3 regions of the Alistipes sp. cv1 genome follow, and region 2 is predicted to be linked to each of the others. Evidence: riboswitches for the same ligand, from Rfam matches in the RefSeq annotation. Region 2 holds a riboswitch; each other region holds the start of a gene.
The links. A riboswitch is a leader RNA that binds a small molecule or an ion and turns the genes downstream of it on or off. The one in region 2 is predicted to bind cobalamin.
Positions count from the first base shown of each region.

Region 1: another riboswitch for cobalamin. It lies ahead of C1A08_RS06515 (TonB-dependent receptor); the one in region 2 lies ahead of C1A08_RS08670 (cysteine-rich CWC family protein).
Region 3: another riboswitch for cobalamin. It lies ahead of C1A08_RS11855 (ribonucleoside triphosphate reductase); the one in region 2 lies ahead of C1A08_RS08670 (cysteine-rich CWC family protein).

Region 1 covers NZ_OEPW01000003.1:140,957-144,194, reverse strand. The annotation lists tRNA gene C1A08_RS06525 (tRNA-Ser) at 1-31, opposite strand, end outside; gene C1A08_RS06520 (acyltransferase family protein) at 113-1,177, opposite strand; cobalamin riboswitch at 1,373-1,586, shown strand; gene C1A08_RS06515 (TonB-dependent receptor) at 1,733-3,238, shown strand, end outside.
Region 2 covers NZ_OEPW01000005.1:4,713-7,950, reverse strand. The annotation lists gene accC (acetyl-CoA carboxylase biotin carboxylase subunit) at 1-1,151, opposite strand, end outside; gene C1A08_RS08670 (cysteine-rich CWC family protein) at 1,148-1,381, opposite strand; cobalamin riboswitch at 1,482-1,689, opposite strand; gene C1A08_RS08665 (O-antigen ligase family protein) at 2,271-3,238, opposite strand, start outside.
Region 3 covers NZ_OEPW01000008.1:30,812-34,049, forward strand. The annotation lists gene C1A08_RS11855 (ribonucleoside triphosphate reductase) at 1-1,737, opposite strand, end outside; cobalamin riboswitch at 1,853-2,059, opposite strand; gene def (peptide deformylase) at 2,237-2,794, opposite strand; gene C1A08_RS11865 (diaminopimelate dehydrogenase) at 2,822-3,238, opposite strand, start outside.

The DNA of each region.
Region 1 (3,238 bases), on a different contig from region 2:
CTGCCCCGATCGACCACTCCGGCAACTCTCCTATTGCGGGTGCAAAGTTAATCAACAATTCTGATTATCGAAAATTTTTGGACTAAATCTTTTATATTAATAATATTTCCACTTATCCTTTCTTTGCAAAGTGGAGCGACCGATTGTTCTCCCAGGGAAACCGCTTGAAAAACGGGAGATATCGATTAATAATCCAAACAAGCACGGTAATGACAGCAGTTGCAATAACCGCAATTAAGAAATCGATCACGTAATAATGAGGAATGTTTATTTTATTCAGTATTTTTGACAGAATCAAAATCACGCCTCCATTTAGAAAATAATACAATATTGAGTTCCGACCGATATATTCAAGAACAGGTTGATTGCGGATAAATTCCGACAATTTTAAGATAAACACAATCCCGCTCCCTGACAAAACCAACGATTTAAAACTATCGATCATAATTCCATCGTATTCTGAAACGGGCGTGTATCGAAAAATTGCAAACAAGGCTATATAAAGCGAAGTAAAGGCCAACAGGCTGTATTTACCCGACAAAGTTTTCTGAATCACGTTGTAGTGCAGGCTCCAAATATATCCCAAACAAACAAATATCAGATTGACGAAAGCTTCTTTATAATACCAGAAAGAAGGTGCAGGATCCACACGTTTCAGATAAGTGCCCAAAATTAAGAGACTGAGCCCGCAAATCAACAGGATGTATTCATTTCGAAAGAGTTTGTAAAAAATGTAGAAAAGAATTTCGCAGACAATAAGGGCTGCAACAAACCAAGACGCTGTTCCTCCCAGAACATCATATAACATGCTTTTTATTGTCACGTCATTTCCGTGGGCAAATGCTTTCGGTAGCCAAATAAGGGTTGTAAATATCAAATAAGGCCAAACCAGAGTGGCAAATATTCGTTTTAATTTCCGAAGAAAAGAGAGCGGCGCAGTCTCTTTGACGATATATCTTCCTGTTATAAAGAAAAAAGTTGTTAGAAAAAACGGTGCAAAAAATGGTTGGATATGTATGCTCGTAGGAAAATAACATTCCGAGTGATAGAGCATCACGAGAAACATACAAATGCCTCTTGCTATATCAATGCTGTTATTTCTCTGGGGAACGGGCGATACGACAACCGTAGAGGAAACGGTATTCTTTATCAAATTGAAACTAAACATATTTTGCATAGGTTACATTGTAAAAGGTCTGTACACCACGTTTCGAACCCGGTCACTCTCTTTCCTGTAGGTCCGGTCCAAAGGTAACACTTTCCGGGATATATTTTCCATCGCGGACGTATTTTTCTGAAAGACAACCCAGGCAGTATGCCCACCGGAACGCACATTATTTTCATTATTAGGCCGCATCGTCCCGAAAAAAAACTATCTTTGCCGTGCAAAGGTTTCCGCATCGCGCTTTCGACCGCGATCAGGGAATTAAAAGGGAATGCCGTGCGAATCGGCAACAGTCCCCGCTGCTGTAAGTTTCAGTTCCGAAAGGAATAAAATGTTTCGACACTCTTGGCCACTGACATCGAGTCGGGAAGGCGCCGAAACGGAAACGAGTCAGAAGACCTACCTTTGCTTTACGGATTTTACAGTCTGCGGTGAACAGACGAAAATCGACGGAATTTCCGGCTGACCTATTTGCGCACGATGCCGCCCGCTGTAAAACCGAATTGGATTTTTTAACGATCAACGAGCGGCATGGAACGTATTCCTCCCATTTATCTCTTCCTGTTTATGTGTTGCCTGACACCGGCGGCGCTTTATTCGCAGAACGGCTCCGACAGCCTGACACGCAAAGCGTATCCGGACAGCCTACGCCATTACAGCATCGACGAGGTGACCGTATACGGACAGAACCAACCGTCCCGGATTATCCCCGCCCAGGAACTCTCCGGCAAAGAACTGCAGCGACTCAACGCCCTGTCGGTCGCCGATGCGGTACGCTATTTTTCCGGGGTGCAGATCAAGGATTACGGCGGAATCGGAGGACTCAAAACCATCAATATCCGTAGCATGGGCACCCAGCACGTCGGCGTTTTCTTCGACGGCATCCAACTCGGCAACGCACAGAACGGGCAGATCGACCTGGGACGCTTTTCGCTGGACAACATGGAATCCATTTCGCTGTACAACGGGCAGAAAAGCGCGGTATTCCAGCCGGCTAAAGATTTCGCATCGGCCGGTTCGATTTACATGCAGACGCGAACGCCCCGTTTCGACCGAGACGGAAAAAACAACCATTTCGGCGTGTCGATGAAAACCGGCTCTTTCGGCACGGCCAACCCGTCGATCCTGTGGGAACACCGGTTCAACGACCGGCTCAGCAGTTCGTTCAACGTCGAATACCTGTACACCACGGGCCGCTACAAGTTCAGCTACACGAAAAAAAACGGATACGACACGACTGAAGTGCGCCGCAACGGCGACGTGCGCGCCCTACGGGCCGAAGGCGGCCTTTTCGGCCTGGTACGCAACGGCGAATGGAAAGCGAAAGTCTACTTTTACAACTCGGAACGGGGCTACCCGGGCGCTTCGGTGCGACAGGAACCCGGACGGTTCCGGCACGAAGACCGGCAGTGGGACGACAACTTTTTCGTACAGGGTTCTTTCCGGAAAACCTTCAGTCCGTTTTACAGTCTGTTGCTGAACGGCAAGTACGCCTACGATTACCTGCACTACCTGTCCGATCCGCGCCTCGACGAGAGCACGATGTATGTCAACAACCACTACTACCAGCAGGAGACGTATTTCTCGGCAGCCAACGAATTTACGTTTTTCAAATGGTGGAAAGCCAACCTCGCCGCCGATTTCCAATGGAACACGCTGGACGCCGACTTGGTCGATTTCGTCTATCCGCAGCGCTATTCGGTACTGACGGCCGCGGCGACCTCGTTCGAATTTTCCCGGGTCAAAGTGCAGGCAAGCCTGCTGCACACTTATGTCCACGACCGGACGAAAGCCGTCGGGGGAAGCGCCGGCGACAAAAGCGAATTCACGCCCACCTTCGTAGTCTGGTACAAACCGTGGAGTCGGCCGGAGCTGAGTTTCCGCGCATTCTACAAACGGATTTTCCGGATGCCTACGCTGAACGACCTGTACTACACGTTCATCGGCAACAAATACCTGAACCCGGAATACACCACCCAATACAACCTCGGCGTCACCTATGCGAAAAATTTCGACGGCGTCCTGCGGCGGATCGACTTCCAGGCGGACGCCTACTACAACGAAGTGGACGAC
Region 2 (3,238 bases):
GGATCGTAGTAGACAGGAATTTCGTAACCCTCGTAAATGTAACTGTCGATGCGGATTCCGAGCCCGTTGGGTTCGGTAACCTGTTTGACGAGTCCCGGCGAAGGCATGAAGCCGTTGTCCGCATCCTCGGCGCAAATCCTGCACTCGATGGAGTGCCCCCGCTGGACGATGTCCGTTTGTCGCAGGTGCAGCGGGCGGCCCGAGGCGATGTAGATTTGTTCTTTGACCAGGTCGAGGCCCAGCACTTCTTCAGTTACGGGATGTTCGACCTGGAGTCGGGTGTTCATTTCGAGGAAATAGAAGTTGCGGTTTTTGTCCACGAGAAATTCGATCGTTCCCGCCCCGACGTAACCGACTGCCCGGGCCGCCGCCGCCGCGGTCTTTCCCATTTCCTGTCGCAGTTCGTCGGTCAGGAACGGCGACGGACTCTCTTCCACGATTTTCTGGTGGCGGCGCTGTACCGAACACTCCCGGTCGTACAGATGGACGATATTCCCGTGCGCGTCCCCCAGTATCTGGAATTCGATGTGGTGCGGTTCCTCGATGTATTTTTCGATGTAGACTGTTTCGTCCCCGAACGACGACAGAGCTTCCGATTTAGCGGCGGCGTACGCCTCGCCGATTTCGCTTTCCGACCGGATCAGGCGCATACCCTTGCCGCCGCCGCCGGAAGCCGCTTTCAGAATGACCGGCAAGCCGATTTCTCGGCAGATCCGTTCCGCTTCAGTGGCCGATTCGAGTTGGCGCTGGATGCCGGGCACCACGGGCACGCCGGCTTCCGTCATCGACCGGCGGGCCGAGATCTTGTCGCCCATCCGTTCGATCGTCTCCGCACGCGGGCCGATGAACGTGATTCCCGCCACTTCGCATTTTCGTGCGAATCCGGCGTTTTCCGATAGGAAACCGTATCCCGGATGGACGGCGTCCGCACCGCATTTCAGAGCTGTTTCGATGATTTTATCGACGTCGAGGTAACTTTCTTTCGACGGAGCCGGGCCGATGGGATACGCTTCGTCGGCCAGCATGACGTGTTTCGACATGCGGTCGGCTTCGGAGAAAAGAGCTACCGAACGGATTCCCATTTCGCGACAGGAACGGATGATTCTGACGGCGATTTCTCCTCGGTTGGCTATAACGATTTTTTCGATCATTCGCTATATGATTTAGGTTTTACAATAGGAGCATACCGGGGATTGATCCCTGTCGAGTAGAAGGTCTCCCTGAGTATGCGAAGGCAGTCGTTGCATAGGCAATCGTCGTAATTATCCGCTATGAACCGACGCTGGGCGTCATCCAGAGCCACGCCCGCGCAGAGGCAATCCATAACAGCATCGAGGGAACATGCAAAACGTGTTCCGCAACGAGGACAAACTTTTTCCATCGTTATCACACACCGCAAACGGTCTGCATTCAGCAGAACGATCCGGATTAAAAAAAATGATTAAACTTTCCACGTTTTAACATCCAACCCTCGGGACGGTAAAACATCACCTGAACCGGCAGGTCTTCTGACTGACTCCCGTCCTGATGCCTTCCCGACGTTATCGTTTGCCGCCAGTGGCCATTCAGATCGTTTCAGGACGTTGTTCGGAGTTTCACAGCAGCGGGACTGTCCGGGATTCGCACCCGGTTCCCTTTTATCGCCTTTCTCTGAGTGCAAAAAGGCGAACCGATTCGCCGTCAAAGTTAAAACATTTATTTCATTACTTCCAACTGTTTCGTTGTAATTTCGTTCTTTTTATTTTGTAAATATTTTGTATTTAGTTGTTTGTGTGTTGCAGTCAACTACGGATGTCGCTGGGTAAAGACGATGAAAGAACGATTTTCCGGTTTGGGCGAGAGAGCCGTCCTGATTATAACTTACATTTCCTGAGAGAGAGCCTTTCGGCATTTTTCATCGATTCCGGCCGGCACGAATCCGCGCGTGAAACGTAAAATGCTTTTTCCCTGCGGATCGTATCCGGTTTGCCGGGCGGTCGTTTTCCGGAATTACTACCAGATCTGTTTCTCGTCCCGGTCGACCGTAAATATTCGATTTCCTTGTCCGGGCTGAGATACAGTAAGAGAAAGAGGGCCTTGTTCGGTATGTCGTGGAAAGTCAGTTTGATATCCCGGGCCTTTTGCCTGCCCAGCGAAATCCATCCATTCTTGTCTTTCCTGTAGAACAGCTCGTCGGTATCTCCGATTCTGATGTTGTTGTCATTCCGGCCTACTCCGGAGCCATTCGAGACTGCGCGCGCGGGGCTACAAGAAGGAAACAGCAATTAGCATTAGTCGCCGACTCGTTCCCGCATTTTTATTTTTATTGCGGAGACGAGTCCCGACGGTATTTTCACGGGTTTGTCTGCGATCTCCGCCGCCAGAGCCTGCGCCCTGTCCGGCCGGTTCGTGCTGTCGTATACGTTCACCAGTTCGTACAGCGGCATGAATCGTCCGGGGCACATTCGCGACGCCAGCAGGTAACAGGCTTCCGCCCGGCGGAAATCGCGCCGCTTTTTGTGGGCATCGGCTTTCAACATCTGCACGTCGTAGTCGTTCAGCATTTTTTCGCAGGCCGTCGCCGCTTCGAGGCTTTTGTCCGCTTCGCCCGCATCATTCAATTCCGCTGCGTAATTGTAGAGGAAATAAGCGTTTTTATCCAAAAACGGGTACAGTCGCTCGTATTCCGGCAGCGGCGGGCGATCGGACGATGCGGTTTTCTGCACGCGGTGCCATCGGTTTTCGTAATACATTTCTTTCGCTGCAAATCCCAGCAGCGCGGCGGACGACAGCGCGGCGAGGATTCCGGAAGCCCGCCGCGCGCGGAACCGTTCGCAACTTCGGCGCGACTGGGCCGTCAGGCCGCCTGCCGCGAGTGCGACGATCGACCCGGTGAACGGATACGAGAGCGGGTATGAAAAACAGCAAAGCGCCGCCGCGGCCGACAGTGCCGTCGCGAGCGTGTGCGATTCGTCGTTCGGGTTTTTCCGATAAGCCCGGATCAGGCTTGCGATCCACAGCGCCGTCAGCAGCAGGGCGACGGCTCCGAATTCTGCGGTCAACAGCAGAAACTCGTTGAACGGGTGTTTTACGTTGTCGGCCAGCGGAGCGAATCCGCTTTCGGGATTCCGTTCGAAATAACGCGCCTGCCGGAGCATGTACCCGGCTTCGAAACACCGGTATCCGTGTCCGGTCAGCGGTTTTTCGCGGATCATCTCCCAGGTGCATCGGCCGATGAGCAGCCGTCCGTCGGCCGACT
Region 3 (3,238 bases), on a different contig from region 2:
ATTGGTGTAGTAAGGCTTGGCGCCTTTCAGCAGTCGGTCGGCTTGGTTCGCCGTGATGATATCCGGATAACGCTTGGTATCGAGCATCGCGAACCGGTAGGCGGTGCTTTCGGCCGGAGTGGCTTCGAGGTTGTAGATATTGCCGGTTTCCTCCTGGAATACGGCCAGCACGTCCCGCATGAAGCGCATCGTTTTTTGGGCGAATGCCGCGCCCTCTTCGGTGGCGATTCCGACGCCGAGGAAGTTCAGACAGCATTCGTTCATCCCGTTGATGCCGATCGTCGAGAAGTGGTTTTTCCAATAGCAGCCGAAACGGTCGTGGATGTGGCGCAGGTAGAATTTCGAATAGGGATAGAGTCCCTTTTCGGTGTAGCGCTCGATGACCTTGCGTTTGGTTTCGAGGCTTTCGCGGGCCAGCTCCATCAGGTGGCGCAGCCGTTCGAAAAACGACTTCTCGGACCCCGATTCGTAACCGAGTCGCGGCAGGTTGATCGTCACGACGCCGACCGACCCGGTCAGCGGGTTCGACGCGAACAGTCCGCCGCCGCGCTTGATTAGTTCCCGTTTGTCGAGCCGCAGCCGGCAGCACATGCTGCGCACGTCGTCGGGTTTCATGTCCGAGTTGACGAAGTTCGAGAAGTAGGGGATGCCGTACTTGGCGGTCATCTGCCAGATGCCGTCGTAATCGGGATTTTCCCAATCGAAATCGGGCGTGATGTTGTAGGTCGGGATCGGGAACGAGAACAGGCTGCCCGCCGCGTCCCCTTCGTACATCACCTCGGCGAAGGCCTTGTTGAGCAGCGTCATTTCGGGCTGAAAATCGCCGTAGGTCTCCTCTTTTACTTCGCCGCCGCAAACCACCGGCTCGTTTTTCAGGAAGTCGGGGACGGTCAGATCCATCGTGATGTTCGTGAACGGGGTCTGGAAACCGACCCGCGTCGGAACGTTCAGGTTGAACAGGAATTCCTGCAAGCACTGTTTGACCTGCGCGTAGTCGAGCCCGTCGTAGCGGACGTAGGGCGCGAGGAAGGTGTCGAAATTCGAGAAAGCCTGCGCGCCGGCCGCTTCGCCCTGCATCGTGTAGAAGAAGTTGACGATCTGTCCGAGCGCTGTCCGCAGGTGCCGGGCCGGCGCGCTCTGCGCTTTGCCTTCGACTCCTTTGAACCCGGTCGTCAATAGGTCTTTCAGATCCCAGCCGACGCAGTAGACGCTCAGGAAGCCCAAGTCGTGGATGTGCATAGCTCCGCTTTTGTGCGCGTCGGCGACCTCTTCGGAATAGAGCCGGCCGAGCCAGTACTGCGAAGTAATCATCGTCGAAATGTGCTGGTTGAGGCCTTGCAGCGAGTAGGCCGAATTGGCGCTTTCCTTGACCCGCCAGTCGTCCTGCGACAGGTAGTCGTCCATCACGTCGAGGTTCGAAAACAGCTCTTTCGATTCGCGGAGCTGTTCGTGCTGCCGACGGTAGAGCATGTAGTTTTTCAGCAGCGCGAAATCGCCGCGACGGTACAGCGCCTGTTCGACGGCGTCCTGCACCTGTTCGACGTGCGGCGTCTGTTCGGCGCTGTTTTTTTCGAGCGAGGCCACCACTTCGCTGCACAGCCGGCGGGCTTCTTTGCGGTTCGGCACACCGGAGGCCCGCATGGCCTTGAAGATCGCCTGTTCGATTTTCTCCGGACTGAACGGGGCGATCTCGCCCGTCCGTTTTACGATTTGCCGTAAATGAGTCTGTCCATTCATCTTGTTTGAATTTTAAACAGTTAAACAATAAGATAAAATGGTAACTCCGGGAGGATAAAAGATATCGGGCCGCGTACGGAGGGCCCCGACATTCGATCGCTCTTCACCCGAAAGCTACAATGCAATTCATCCGGCAGGTCTTCTGACTTGTTCCGGGTCGCGCGCCTTCCCATCGGGTAAACCGACAGTGGCATTCGGGTTTGCGCGGCCTTTGGCAGGAACTTACAGCTACGGGGATAGTTCCCGACTTTCACGGGATTCCCTTTTGATCTCCTGCCGGGCGAGACGCCCGGCATCGAGAACCGAATGTTTTCACAAACATAGCGAATCGTTTCGACGGAAAACATTTTCGGCGGAATACTTATCAACAACTTATAAACCTATTCGATTAAACGGTTGGCTGTCATCGCCGAAAGCGACGAGGAAAGACGGTATGCAAAAAGGCCGCTCGCCCGAAACGGCGAACGGCCCTGAAAGAGATCCCGGAAACGGGCGGAAACTATTTTTTCACCAGTTTGCAGGGATAGTGCGCTTTGTATTTCCCTTTGGTCATCGCGGCCAGTTTGCTTTTCAGCAGAGTTCGGCGCAGCGGCGACACGTGGTCGATGAACAGTTTGCCGTCCAGGTGGTCGTACTCGTGCTGGATGACCCGCGCCGCGAAACCTTCGAACTCCTCGTCGTGCTCAACGAAATTTTCGTCCGCGTAGCGGATCCTGATCCGCGACGGCCTTTCGACCCGTTCGTTGATTCCCGGCAGGCTCAAACATCCTTCGTCGAACGGAACGGCGTCGCCGGAGCGTTCGTAGATGTGCGCGTTGATAAAGGCTTTTTTAAAACCGGCCAGGCTCGGATCCTTGTCGGCGTTCACCGAAGCGTCGACCACGAAGATCCGGATGTTGCGGCCCACCTGCGGGGCGGCCAGTCCGACTCCGTCGGCTTCGTACATGGTTTCCCACAGGTTTTCGAGAAATTTGTCCAGTTCCGGATAATCTTTGGCGATGTCTTCGGATTCTTTGCGCAAAACCGCCGAACCGTAAATATAAATCGGAAGTAACATATCGTTCGTTTGCTGTTTTTAATCCTGTTATACCAGATGCCGGATCAGTTCCGTCCGGTCTCCGGGAAGCAGGTCGATCATCGGGATTTCGATCAGCGTGTAGCATCCCGGTTTCTGCAACATAGAAGCCCGCGCCGAGGAGACCAGTATCTGGGCCGTAAGCGCCGGATTGTTGATCTTCATATTGAATTCGAACAGTTGGTTCTGCGTTTTGCCCGAAACGCCCTTGCGCGTCAGGTTGACGCCATGTCCCATGTCCAGCAGCGCGTCCACGCTCTGCACCCGCATCACGTGCGTCTCGTCGTGTACGAAATAGGCGTCTTTTTTGATCGCGTCGGCCACCTTGTCGAAATCGTAGCCCTCTTTCAGCTCGATGTAAACCATCCTCCGGTGAATGCCCGTCCCGGTCGGAATCGTCATCGACAACGCGGCTTTAACCCCGTC